Regions from separate parts of the Kitasatospora sp. NPDC002040 genome, predicted to be linked through region 2. Evidence: riboswitches for the same ligand, from Rfam matches in the RefSeq annotation. Region 2 holds a riboswitch; the other holds the start of a gene.

Region 1 (6,329 bases), on a different contig from region 2:
GGTGACGTACTTGCGCAGCTTCGCCGTCCCCAGCACGTGCCACTCGGTGGTGACGTCCAGCCGCTCCTCGCGGCAGGTGATCTCCACCGGGCCGGCCGGTGCGTTGCCCGGCACGGTCGGGACGGTGGCGTGGGCGGGGGGAGCGGTGCCGACCGACTCGGGCTGCTTGGCGGCCGGGGTCTCGGTGGTGGCGGTGAAGGCCATCGGAGCGGCGGTCATGGTCGGGGCGGGTGAAGCGTTCACGCTGGTTTCCTTGCTGAGGGTGCCGACTGTGCCGAAGTCGAGGTCCTTGGCGGACCCCGACCCGTTGCTGGCCGCGGCTGCGGCCGCCGCTGCGGTCGGGGCAGCGGCACCGCCCGCGTCCAGGCCGTAGTAGCGGTAGAGCTGGAGCTCCTGGGCGGGGGAGAGGTGCTGGCCGACCCCGAAGTCGGGCGAGTCCTTGATCAGCGACTTGTCGTACGGCACCTTGAGCTCCTCCCCGGAGAACTCGCTGGTGGTGAGCGGGACGAAGGCGTCCCGGCCGAAGATCCCGGTCCGGACGGCGGCCCACTCCGGCTCACCGGTCGCGTCGTCCAGGTAGACCTCGTCGACCGTGCCGATCTTGTCGCCGTTCCGGTCGACCGCCTTGTGGCCGATCAGGTCTCGCGGGTCGATGTCGGTCTGCACGCTGTCCTCCAGCAGGTACGAAAGCCCCGTTGACACTCCGTCAGGGGGCGGCCGAAGGAGCTGGACGGCCGCACTTCACACGAAAAGCCATCAATCGGACGGCGGCGAGCCGGATGCGGCCGTCCGGGAGCGGACTGGGCCGTTCGGGGGCCGCCTGCCGCCCCCGGAGTGACCAGGGGCACCCGTGATCTGCGGCGCTTGCGCTGGTACCCTGGGCCCCGACTGCCGAGCCCGCTCGGGAGAGTCCCCGCACCGCAGACGTGGTGTCACGGGGACGCCGAAGGAGCAAACCCTCCCCGGAATCTCTCAGGCATCCGTACCGTGCGGGGTAGGTCACTCTGGAAAGCAGGGCAGGACCGACGGCGAAGGGGCCGACGGGACCCACCCTCACCGACGGTGCAAGCCGACGGGGCGGCTCAGGCCGTCCCGCGCGGGCGAAGCTCTCAGGTACCGATGACAGAGGGGGAGGCCTGACGGGCTCGTTCGTCCCCGGCCCCGCTGTCCCACGGCGGCGTTGCCGTCCGGCGTGCGTGCCCCCGCCGGTCCGTGACCAGGAGGCCTCGACCCCCATGAACGCCCAGCCGACCCTCACCGAGCTCGAGCAGTCGAGCCCCTTCGAGAACCGTCACATCGGCCCCGACGCCGCCGCCCAGGAGAAGATGCTGGCGCAGGTCGGGTACGGCTCGCTGGACGAGCTGTCCGACGCGGCCGTCCCGGACGCGATCAAGAGCCTGACCGCGCTCGGCCTGCCGGCCGGCCGGAGCGAGGCCCAGGTGCTGGCCGAGCTGCGCGGGCTGGCCTCCCGCAACGAGGTGCTCCAGCCGATGATCGGCCTGGGCTACTACGGCACCTTCACCCCGCCGGTGATCCTGCGCAACGTGCTAGAGAACCCGGCCTGGTACACCGCCTACACGCCGTACCAGCCGGAGATCTCGCAGGGCCGGCTGGAGGCGCTGATCAACTTCCAGACCCTGGTCGCCGACCTGACCGGTCTGGACACCTCCGGTTCCTCGCTGCTCGACGAGGGCACCGCCGCCGCCGAGGCGATGGCGCTGGCCCGCCGGGTCACCAAGGTCAAGGGCGGGGTCTTCCTGGTCGACGCCGACACCCTGCCGCAGACCATCGCGGTGATCCAGACCCGGGCCGAGCCGACCGGGGTCGAGGTGGTCGTCGCCGACCTGTCCGACGGCATCCCGGCCGAGATCGCCGAGCGCGGCGTCTTCGGCCTGCTGCTCCAGTACCCCGGCGCCTCCGGCGCGGTGCGCGACCTGGCCCCGGTGATCGAGCAGGCGCACGGCCTGGGCGCGATCGTCGCGGTCGCCGCCGACCTGCTGGCGCTCACCCTGCTCAAGTCGCCCGGCTCGCTCGGCGCCGACATCGCCTGCGGCACCTCGCAGCGCTTCGGTGTCCCGATGGGCTTCGGCGGCCCGCACGCCGGCTACCTGGCGGTCCGCGCCGCGTACGCCCGCAACCTGCCCGGCCGCCTGGTCGGCGTCTCGGTCGACGCCGACGGCAACCGCGCCTACCGGCTGGCGCTGCAGACCCGCGAGCAGCACATCCGCCGCGAGAAGGCCACCTCCAACATCTGCACCGCCCAGGTGCTGCTGGCCGTGATGGCCTCGATGTACGCGGTCTACCACGGCCCGGACGGTCTGGCCGACATCGCCCGCCGGACCCACCGCTACGCCGCCGCGCTGGCCGAGGGCCTGCGCGCGGGCGGGGTCGAGCTGACCACCGGTCAGTTCTTCGACACCGTCACCGCGAAGGTGCCCGGCCGGGCGGCCGAGGTGGTCGCCGCCGCGCGCGCCAACGGCGTGAACGTGTTCCGGGCGAGCGAGGACCTGGTCTCGGTCTCCTGCGACGAGACCACCACCCGCGAGCACCTGGCCGCCGTCTGGGCCGCCTTCGGCGTCACCGCCGGCGAGGTCGCCGAGACCGCCGACGCGCTGCCCGCCGCGCTGGTCCGCGAGGACGAGTACCTGACCCACCCGGTCTTCCACAGCCACCGCTCCGAGACCGCGATGCTGCGCTACCTGCGCCGCCTCTCGGACCGGGACTACGCGCTGGACCGCGGCATGATCCCGCTGGGCTCCTGCACCATGAAGCTCAACGCGACCACCGAGATGGAGCCGGTGACCTGGCCCGAGTTCGGCCAGCTGCACCCGTTCGCCCCGGTCGACCAGGCCGCGGGCTTCCTGACCCTGATCCGCGAGCTGGAGCAGCAGCTGGTCGAGGTGACCGGCTACGACGCGGTCTCGATCCAGCCGAACGCCGGCTCGCAGGGCGAGCTGGCCGGTCTGCTCGCGGTCCGGGCGTACCACCGGGCCAACGGCGACACCCAGCGCGACGTCTGCCTGATCCCGGCCTCCGCGCACGGCACCAACGCGGCCTCGGCCGTGATGGCCGGCATGCGGGTGGTCGTGGTGAAGACCCTGACCGACGGCGACGTCGACGTCGAGGACCTGAAGGCGAAGATCGAGCAGCACCGCGACCAGCTCTCGGTGCTGATGGTCACCTACCCGTCCACCCACGGCGTGTTCGAGACCGAGATCACCACCATCTGCGCCCTCGTGCACGAGGCCGGCGGCCAGGTGTACGTGGACGGTGCCAACCTGAACGCCCTGGTCGGCCTCGCCAAGCCGGGCAAGTTCGGCGCGGACGTCTCGCACCTCAACCTGCACAAGACCTTCTGCATCCCGCACGGCGGCGGCGGCCCGGGCGTCGGCCCGGTCGCGGTGCGCTCGCACCTGGCGCCGTACCTGCCGAACCACCCGCTGCAGTCCGAGGCGGGCCCGGCCACCGGCGTCGGCCCGATCTCGGCCGCCCCATGGGGCTCGGCGGCGATCCTGCCGATCTCCTGGGCGTACGTCCGGCTGATGGGCGGCGAGGGCCTCAAGCGCGCCACCCAGGTCGCGGTGCTGAACGCGAACTACATCGCCAAGCGGCTCGCCCCGCACTTCCCGGTGCTCTACACCGGCCCCGGCGGTCTGGTCGCGCACGAGTGCATCATCGACCTGCGCCCGCTCACCAAGGAGACGGGGGTGACCGTGGACGACATCGCCAAGCGCCTGATCGACTACGGCTTCCACGCCCCGACCATGTCCTTCCCGGTGGCCGGCACGCTGATGATCGAGCCGACCGAGTCCGAGGACCTGGGCGAGATCGACCGGTTCTGCGAGACCATGATCCAGATCCGGGCCGAGATCGAGAAGGTCGGCAGCGGCGAGTGGGCGGCGGACGACAACCCGCTGCGCAACGCCCCGCACACCGCCGCCACCATGGCCGGCGAGTGGAACCACGGCTACTCGCGCCAGGAGGCCGTCTTCCCGGCCGGCGTGAACCCGGCGGACAAGTACTGGCCGCCGGTGAGCCGGATCGACGGCGCGTACGGCGACCGCAACCTGGTCTGCTCCTGCCCGCCGCTGGACGAGTACGGCTCCTGAGCAGGTGACGGGTGCCCCCGGCGGAGCCACTCCGCCGGGGGCACCCGTCTTGGTGCTAGGAGGCGATGGCCAGCGGGCGGCGGGGCCCGACCACCCGGCCGTCGGGCATGAGCTCGCCGGTGTCCTCGAAGAGCAGGACCCCGTTGCAGAGCAGGCTCCACCCCTGGTCGGGGTGGCAGGCCACGGTGACGGCCGCCTCGTGGTCGGTGGAGTCCGCGGACGGACACTCAGGACGGTGCTGGCACATCTTCGTACCCTCGCTTCGCTTGCGACCCGGTCGGCCGGACGCAAGCAGCCCCCCTGGGTTGCCCCGCCCCGACGATCCGATCCCCTGCCCGGCCCAGGTGTGAACCGGCGCTCCGACGGGTAGGACAGGTCGCCCCCCGCGTCGGTTCCCAGTGTCGTCATACCGGGGCCGTCCCGCAGCGATTTCGTGACATGCGCCACAACTGGATCGCAGGGATCACCCGTTCAGATGGCGCCCGGCTCCGGGCGTGCCGGAACGGGCCATCGGCGGCTGACCCGGGTGGGTTGCCGCCGATGGCCCGTTCGGGCGCGGAATCAGGACCGGCCGAGCGCCAGCGGCCGGGTCAGCAGGGCGAGCAGCTCGCCGGCCGGGTAGACCCGGTGCGCGGTGATGCCGAGCGGGGCCGGGGCGAGCGGGATCAGCAGGTCGACCGAGGGGCCGGGCTCGGGGTGGTGCAGCCAGAGCGCGGTGGCGTAGTGGCCCGGCATGGAGAGCAGTCGGGGCTGGTGCCTGGCGCGGGAGGCGAGTGCGAGCTGCCCGGCCTGGCGCAGCGCGCGCAGGGTGGAGTCCGGATAGGGGCCGGCGGTGAAGTGGGAGAAGGTGTGGCCGTCGGCCGATTCGACCACCTCGGCCGCGGCGGCGGTCTCATTGCCGGCCCGGATCAGGAACCGCCAGCCCGTTCGGCGGGCGGTGGCCAGTGCGGCACCGGGCTCGTCGAGCACGTGCACCGCGAGCGGGTGCGCGGGTAGCAGCCGACCGGCGCCGCGCAGGGCGGCGGCGGAGGGCAGGTCGAGCGCGGTGGTGCTGTCGAGCGCGCCGAGGACGGCGCGCAGAGCGCTCAACGGGGGCTGAGGGGTCTGCAGAGTCATGGCGGGTCGCCTCTCCGTGCTAGATCGGCGTGCGAGTGCGGCATACCGGCGTGGCAGTGACGGAACCTGGGCCGTGTCCGGTTGGGCATGATCGCGGCGCGGGCGCGGGCCTGCCGTCGCGAGGTCTTCGGGAGCGGCAGGCGCCGGGCGAGGGCTGTGCGAATTCTACTCGAACAGGTGCACAGGGTGACCTTCTTATCACGTTCGGTGTGCGATGGCAAGTCGGGAATTCACTGACGTGCCGTCAACAACCTTGTTCGGCCGCTGTGTTAGGGCCGGGGGCTAGGGATCTTCCGGTGGGGCATGATGCAGGGACGGTCGACCTAGGTGAAGGGGCACCCATGGGCGAGAAGGTCGTGGCGACACGCGCGGAACTGTCCGATCGGCAGCTGTACCGGCGGAAGCTCCAAGCCTGTCAGGACGCCCTGGAGCGGATGCTGCGCGAGGGGCGCTTCGACCGGCCGAAGGCCATGGTCGGCCTGGAGATCGAGCTCAACCTGGCCGACGACCTCGGCCGTCCGGTGATGCGGAACGAACAGGTGCTCGCCTCGATCGCCTCCGGCGACTTCCAGACCGAGCTGGGCCAGTTCAACATCGAGCTGAACATCGCCGCCCGCCGGCTCACCGGCCACGTGCTGGACGAGCTCCGCGAGGAGATCGACACCGGCCTGCGCTACGCCGACCGGAAGGCCGAGGAGGTCGGCGCCCGGATCGCCATGGTGGGCATCCTGCCGACCCTGGACCTGGACCACACCGGCCTGGACGCGATGTCGCACAACGACCGGTACACCCTGCTCAGCGACCAGATCATGGCCGCCAGGGGCGAGGACATCGCACTCGACATCGAAGGGGTGGAGCGGCTCCAGGTCGAGTCGGTGACGATGGTCGCCGAGGCCGCCGCCACCTCGCTGCAGCTGCACCTCCAGGTCACTCCGGAGCGGTTCGCCCCGGTCTGGAACGCGGCCCAGGCGATCTCCTCGGTCCAGCTGGCGCTGGGGGCCAACTCGCCGTTCCTGTTCGGCCGGGAGCTCTGGCGGGAGACCAGGCCGGTGCTGTTCCAGCAGGCCTGCGACACCCGTTCGGCCGAGCTCAAGGCGCAGGGGG
Region 2 (6,329 bases):
ACCGTCCTCGGCGGCCGTCAGCCACTCGTGCTCCTCGGTGTACTGCAGGTGCGTGGGGTTGCTCATGGCGTCATTCTCCAGGATCGCAAGAGGGTAGGGCGAAGCCGTCCGCTGAGCGGACCGGGCGGGAAGGGGGGTGTGACTCAGCGGGCGCGCTTGTAGAACGGCAGCGCGACGACCTCGACCGGCTCGTGCTTGCCGCGCACGTCGACGGCCACGGCGGTACCCGGGGCGGCGTGCGCCGCGTCCACGTACGCGATGGCGATCGGCTTGCCCAGGGTGGGGGACGGCGCACCGGAGGTGATCCGTCCGATCGGGGTGCCGTCGGTGCTGACCACGGCGTACTCGGCGCGCGGGACGCGCTTGCCCTCGGAGACCAGGCCGACCAGCTTGCGCGGCGGGTTGGCCTCGGCCTGGGCGGCGGCGGCCTCCAGCGCCTTGCGGCCGACGAACTCGCCCTCGTTGGTGGTCTTGTCGAAGCGGACCACCCGGCCGAGGCCGGCGTCGAACGGGGTCAGGTCGGTGGAGAGCTCGTGCCCGTAGAGCGGCATGCCCGCTTCGAGGCGGAGGGTGTCACGGCAGGACAGGCCGGCCGGGACCAGGCCGACCGGCGCGCCGGCCTCGGTGAGCGCGGTCCACAGGTGCTCGGCGTCGGCCGGGGCGCAGAAGACCTCGAAGCCGTCCTCGCCGGTGTAGCCGGTCCGGGCCAGCCAGACCTCCTTGCCCGCGACGGTGGCGGGCAGCAGGGCGTAGTACTTGAGGCCGGGCAGGTCGGCGTCGGTGACCGAGGCCAGGATGCCGTTGGCCTCCGGGCCCTGGACGGCGATCAGCGCGTACGCGTCCCGGTCGTCCCGGACCTCGGCGTCGAAGCCGGCCGCGCGCTCGGTCAGCGCGTCCAGCACGACCTGGGCGTTGGAGGCGTTGGCGACCACCATGTACTCGGTCTCGGCGGTCCGGTAGACGATCAGGTCGTCCAGGATGCCGCCGTCCTCACGGCAGATCATGGTGTAGCGGGCGCGCAGCACACCGAGCGCGGAGATGAAGCCGACCAGCGCGTGGTCCAGCAGCTCGCCGGCCTGAGGGCCCGTCACGGTGATCTCGCCCATGTGGGAGAGGTCGAAGAGGCCGGCCTTGGTGCGGACCGCGAGGTGCTCCTCGCGCTCGCTGCCGTAGCGCAGCGGCATGTCCCAGCCCGCGAAGTCGGTCATGGTCGCGCCGAGCGAACGGTGCAGGGCGTCGAGCGCGGTGAGGCGAGGGGACATGGTGACTGGACTCCTTGGCAGCAAACGGGCATGCAGGGGTGGAGTCTCCCCGTCTGTCGTCACAACCTGAGAGCTTCACCGCACATCCAAGGATGGCGGCTTGCACCGTGGGTGGGCGCACGGCGCGGCCGTGTCCACTTTCCAGATCTGCCTCGCCCGGGCGGTAGGGGTGCCTGAGAGATTCCGGGGAGGACTTGCTCCTTCGGCGCCGGCCTGTGCCGTTGAAGGCAGTCCGGACTCTCCCGCGCGGGTTCGAGCGGCCAGTGTGAAGTTGTGGGCGGGGTCATCATGGCACGAGTCGTACCCCCAGGGGGAGAGGGGCCCGACCGCTAGGCTCTTCGCAGCAGCGACCTAGAGGGGCGGTACCAGAGGGCGATGGGCTATCCGGCGGGCGACACAGGGGCGCAGGCGTGGGCCGAGCCGGGCACGGCGCCGCCCGGCGGCAGCTGGCCGGTGAACGAGCTGGAGCAGGTGCTGACCGCCGCGCTCGGCGATCCCGGGGCGACGCCGCGGGTGATCGAGGTGCTGGCGCGGAGCCCGATCTGGGTCCCGCTGCCGGCCGGGGCGGACCCGGCGGGTGCGGGGCTCGACCTGCCCACGATCGAACTGGCCGGCTCTCCCTACGTGCCGGTGTTCTCCTCGCAGGAGACCTTCCTCCAGCACGCCCCCGGCCTGGCCTTCGCGATCGCCCCGGCCTGGGAGTTCGCCCGGGGCCTGCCGCTCGGGGTCGGGATCGCGGTCAACCCCGAGGCGCCGGTGGGCATCCCGGTGCCGCCGGAGGGGGTCGGCGAGCTGCGCCGGGGCCCGCAGGGGGAGCGCTGGGAGCAGCAGCCGGACGGTGCCAGGGTGGCGCTGCGAGAGCCGGAGCCGGCCGAGGAGCCGTACTCCTTCCTCGGCGCGGCGATCACCGAACTGGCCGAGCTGCCGGGGGTGCTGACGGCCCGTCGGGCGCTGGCCGGGGTGGAGCGGGACGCTCCGGTGCTGTTCATCGGGGTGCAGCTGGACGCCGGCTGGCCGGCCGACCCGGCCCAGGTGAACGAGGCGCTCGGCCGGGCACTCGGAACCACGCCGCCGCCGTGGGGCGTCCACCTGGTGCTGCTCGATCTGGTGACGGATCCGGTGGTGGAGTGGATGCTCACCCGGGTACGTCCCTTCTACGTCAGGTCCGGGACGGTCCCGGGCTGACCCGAGGGCTGACCCACCGGTACGGGGCGGCGGTATGACGGCTGTCGGGCCGGGCCAATAGGCTTCGGGGGGAGCCCGGGACGGGCGGGCGGAACGGGCGGAGCGAGGCATGAGCGCGGCAGCGGCGGCAGGCGGCGCGATCGAGCGCGCCCTCGGCGAGGTCGCGCCCGACCGTTTCGATGCGTACGAGCGGCTGCTGTACGCGCTGGCCGAGGGCCGGGTGCTGATGCTGCTGTGGCACGGCAGGCCGGGCAGCCCCGACGCCCAGTACGGGAACATGGAGATCGGCGGGCACGGCTACGCCCCCGCCGTCACCTCGCCCGAGCAGCTGGCCGCGAGCGGCTGGGCCCGGAGCCACGAGTCGATCTCGGGCCCGGAGATCGCCAACGCGCTGTACCGGACCCGCTGGGGCCTGTGGCTCAACCCGCATGTGCCCGGTGGCGGTGTCGGCGTGCCCTGGGCCGACCTGCGGCGGATCGCGGCGGGCCTGGACCGGCTCCCGGCCGGCCCGCTCCAGCTGTCCGAACCGGTGGTCCAGGCTCCGCAGTTCTACGCCCAGCTGCAGCGCGAGGCGGCCGAGGTGCGGCCGGTCCGGGCGCTCCGGCAGGCCTGGGTGCGGCCCGCCCTCGGTGAGCCCTACCTGGCGATCGGCCTGGACCTGTACGACCTCTCGCCGCCCGCCGTCGAGGCGGCCAGGGCGCTGGTGCAGCGCGCGGTGGCGCACGCCCCGGCGGGCCTGCCGGTCTCCACCGTGGTGCTGGCGGACGAATGGGATCCGGTCGCGATGTGGATGCGGGCCCAGGCCCGCCCGTTCTTCGACCGTGAGGCCCGCCCCCACCCGGCCCAGGGGTACTGGCCGCACCAGCCCTGGCAGTGAACCGGCTGCTCGCCCGGGTCAGTTGGGGTACGGAGCGCTAATTCCTCCGCACGCATCTTGACAGGCATGTAACAGCCGTGTGAAGAGCGTTATTCGGCAAGATCGCCTGTGCATGCGGACAGATCACAGTTGGGCATCCTTCGGTTGTCAGGTCTGGCGTAACGCGACCCGAATGCCAGAGAGTCTGCGCAAGTGCAGTTCGGACGTTCGATCGGCCCGACCTGCAACTCCCTTGCTTTTCAGCATCTTTCGCATACTGACGCACCGCCGCACCTGCGGATGGCAGCACCGCACCGACGCACCAGCACCACACCCGCACCAGTACGCGACAACCGGATCGTCCATGGACCCCGGGCCCTACCGGGCCCGGCGCCCGCGCACGGCCGGACCGTGGGCCGGCCACCGTCGGCGAGGGGAACGAACTGAGACATGAGCACTTCCACTGAGAGCACCACCGACGCTCCGGCGCCGACGGCCGTACCGGCCAAGCGGATCGAGGGCCGTTCGCCGGGCCGGATCGCCTGGGACCGGCTCAAGCGGGACAAGGTCGCGCTGACCGGCGGCGTCGTGGTGCTGCTGTTGATCCTGGCGGCGGTCTTCGCACCGGTGCTCACCTCGCTGCTGGGCCACCCGGTCGACGAGCCGCACCCGGACCAGATCAACCCGGACCTGGGTCTGCCCAAGGGCCCCTACGGCGGCATCAGCGGCGACTTCCTGCTCGGGGTCGACCCGACCTTCGGCCGGGACGTGTTCAGCCGGATCGTCTACGGCGCCCGGATCTCGCTGCTGGTCGCCTTCTGCGCGGCCGGCGTCTCGGTGGTCATCGGCGTGCTGATGGGCATCGCGGCGGGCTTCTTCGGCGGCTGGGTCGACGCGGTGATCAGCCGGGTGATGGACGTCCTGCTCGCCTTCCCGCAGCTGCTGTTCAGCATCGCGCTGGTCTCGGTCATCCCCAACTCCCTGCTGGGACTGGAGGGGTCGGGCGTCCGGATGGCGATCCTGATCCTGGTGATCGGCTTCTTCGGCTGGCCCTACATCGGGCGGATCGTCAGAGGCCAGGCCCTGTCGATGCGAGAACGCGAGTTCGTCGACGCGGCCCGCAGCCTGGGCGCCGGCAACGTGCACATCCTGCTGCGCGAGCTGCTCCCCAACCTGGTGGCGCCGATCCTGGTCTACGCGACCCTGATCATCCCCACCAACATCCTCAGTGAGGCTGCGCTCAGCTTCCTCGGTGCCGGTGTGAAGCCCCCGACGCCCTCCTGGGGCCAGATGCTCTCCGACGCCACCAAGATCTACCAGGTGGATCCGACCTACATGGTGATCCCCGGCCTGGCGATCTTCGTCACGGTGCTCGCCTTCAACCTGTTCGGTGACGGTCTGCGCGACGCGCTCGACCCCAAGGGCAACTGAGCCCGCACGGCCCCACCGAGCCCGCAACTTCCCCACCGCACCCCGCAACTGCCCCACCCCGCAAGGCGGCCGACCCCCATCGGCGGCCTGTCCAGCAGCGGCCCATCCACTTGGGGGAGCACAACCCCCCGGCGGACCGCTCAGGCCCGCACATCATCAGGAGGATCCGTACCCATGACGCGTAACAGGACGCTCGCTGCCGCCGCCCTGGTGGCCACGCTGGCCCTCACCGTTTCCGCCTGCGGCGGTTCGAAGAGCGGTGGCGCCGGCGACGGCGCCTCCAAGGGCACCGCGGCGGCGGCCGGCTTCAACGCCGCCGTCGACAAGGTGGTGAACCCGTCCGACAAGAAGGGCGGCACCCTCAACCTGTGGTCCGCCACGGACGTCGACTCGCTCGACCCGGGCCGTGCCTACTACGCGTCGGTGTGGAACTACGAGCGCTTCTACGCCCGTACCCTGCTCGCGTACGACGCGAAGCCGGGCAAGGAGGGCCTGAAGCTGGTCCCGGACCTCGCCGCCGCGCAGCCGGAGATCGCCGCCGACGGCAAGACCTACACCTTCAAGCTGAAGCCCGGGGTGAAGTTCGAGGACGGCTCGACCATCACCACCAAGGACATCAAGTACGGCATCGAGCGCACCTTCGCCACGGACGTCATCGCGGGTGGCCCGAACTACCTGGTGAACCTGCTCGACCAGGGCCAGGACTACAAGGGCCCCTACACCGACCCGGACCCGAACAAGCTGGGCCTGAAGTCGGTCGAGACCCCGGACGACACCACCATCATCTTCAAGCTGAAGGCGCCGGACTCGTCCTTCCCGTACCTGCTCGCGATGGGCTCGGCCTCGCCGATCCCGCAGAAGCTGGACACCGGCTCGAAGTACGGTGACAAGCCGGTCTCCTCCGGCCCCTACAAGTTCAAGTCGGCCGAGCCGGGCAAGGGCTACGAGCTGGTCCGCAACGAGAACTGGGACCCGGCCACCGACACCCTGCGCAAGGCGCTGCCGGACGTGGTCAAGCTGACCATCACCACCAACGCCGACGACATGGACGCCCGTCAGCTCGACGGCACCGCGGACCTCGACTGGGGCCAGACCGGTCTCTCCCAGGCCGCCCAGGTCAAGGTGCTGCAGGACCCGAAGCTCAAGGCCAACACGGACGACCCGTACAACGGCTTCATCCGCTTCATCTCGATCATTCCGGCGGTCGCGCCGTTCGACAACATCCACTGCCGCAAGGCGGTGCTGTACGCGGCCGACACCACCGCGCTGCAGACCGCCCGCGGCGGCTCGGTGGCCGGCTCGCCGTTCGGCAGCATGCTGCCCCCGAACATCCTCGGCTCGGACGACTACGACCCGTTCGGTCTGACCAAGGGCAAGCCGGACCTGGAGAAGGCCAAGGCGGAGCTGAAGGAGTGCGGCAAGCCCGAGGGCTTCAGCACCACCATCGCCGTCCGTGGCAACAAGGCGAAGGAGGTCAACTCCGCCGTCGCCCTGCAGACCGCGCTGAAGGCCATCAACGTCACCGTCAACGTCGACCAGTACGACGGCAAGCTGCTCGCCTCGGTCGCCGGTTCGCCGGACGTCGTGAAGACCAA

Evidence for each region. Region 2 has a riboswitch for glycine ahead of gcvT (glycine cleavage system aminomethyltransferase GcvT). Riboswitches for the same ligand answer to the same signal wherever they lie in the genome.
Region 1: linked by a shared signal. The riboswitch ahead of gcvP (aminomethyl-transferring glycine dehydrogenase) and the one ahead of gcvT (glycine cleavage system aminomethyltransferase GcvT) in region 2 are both predicted to bind glycine.

Annotation. Positions count from the first base shown of each region.
Region 1 covers NZ_JBEOXV010000017.1:109,485-115,813, reverse strand. The annotation lists gene ABT118_RS27745 (PRC and DUF2382 domain-containing protein) at 1-702, opposite strand, end outside; glycine riboswitch at 893-998, shown strand; gene gcvP (aminomethyl-transferring glycine dehydrogenase) at 1,236-4,109, shown strand; gene ABT118_RS27735 (DUF5999 family protein) at 4,165-4,356, opposite strand; gene ABT118_RS27730 (hypothetical protein) at 4,671-5,225, opposite strand; gene ABT118_RS27725 (glutamate-cysteine ligase family protein) at 5,567-6,329, shown strand, end outside.
Region 2 covers NZ_JBEOXV010000003.1:589,468-595,796, forward strand. The annotation lists gene gcvH (glycine cleavage system protein GcvH) at 1-66, opposite strand, end outside; gene gcvT (glycine cleavage system aminomethyltransferase GcvT) at 144-1,262, opposite strand; glycine riboswitch at 1,414-1,517, opposite strand; gene ABT118_RS12910 (enhanced serine sensitivity protein SseB) at 1,638-2,447, shown strand; gene ABT118_RS12915 (enhanced serine sensitivity protein SseB C-terminal domain-containing protein) at 2,557-3,324, shown strand; gene ABT118_RS12920 (ABC transporter permease) at 3,754-4,734, shown strand; gene ABT118_RS12925 (ABC transporter substrate-binding protein) at 4,909-6,329, shown strand, end outside.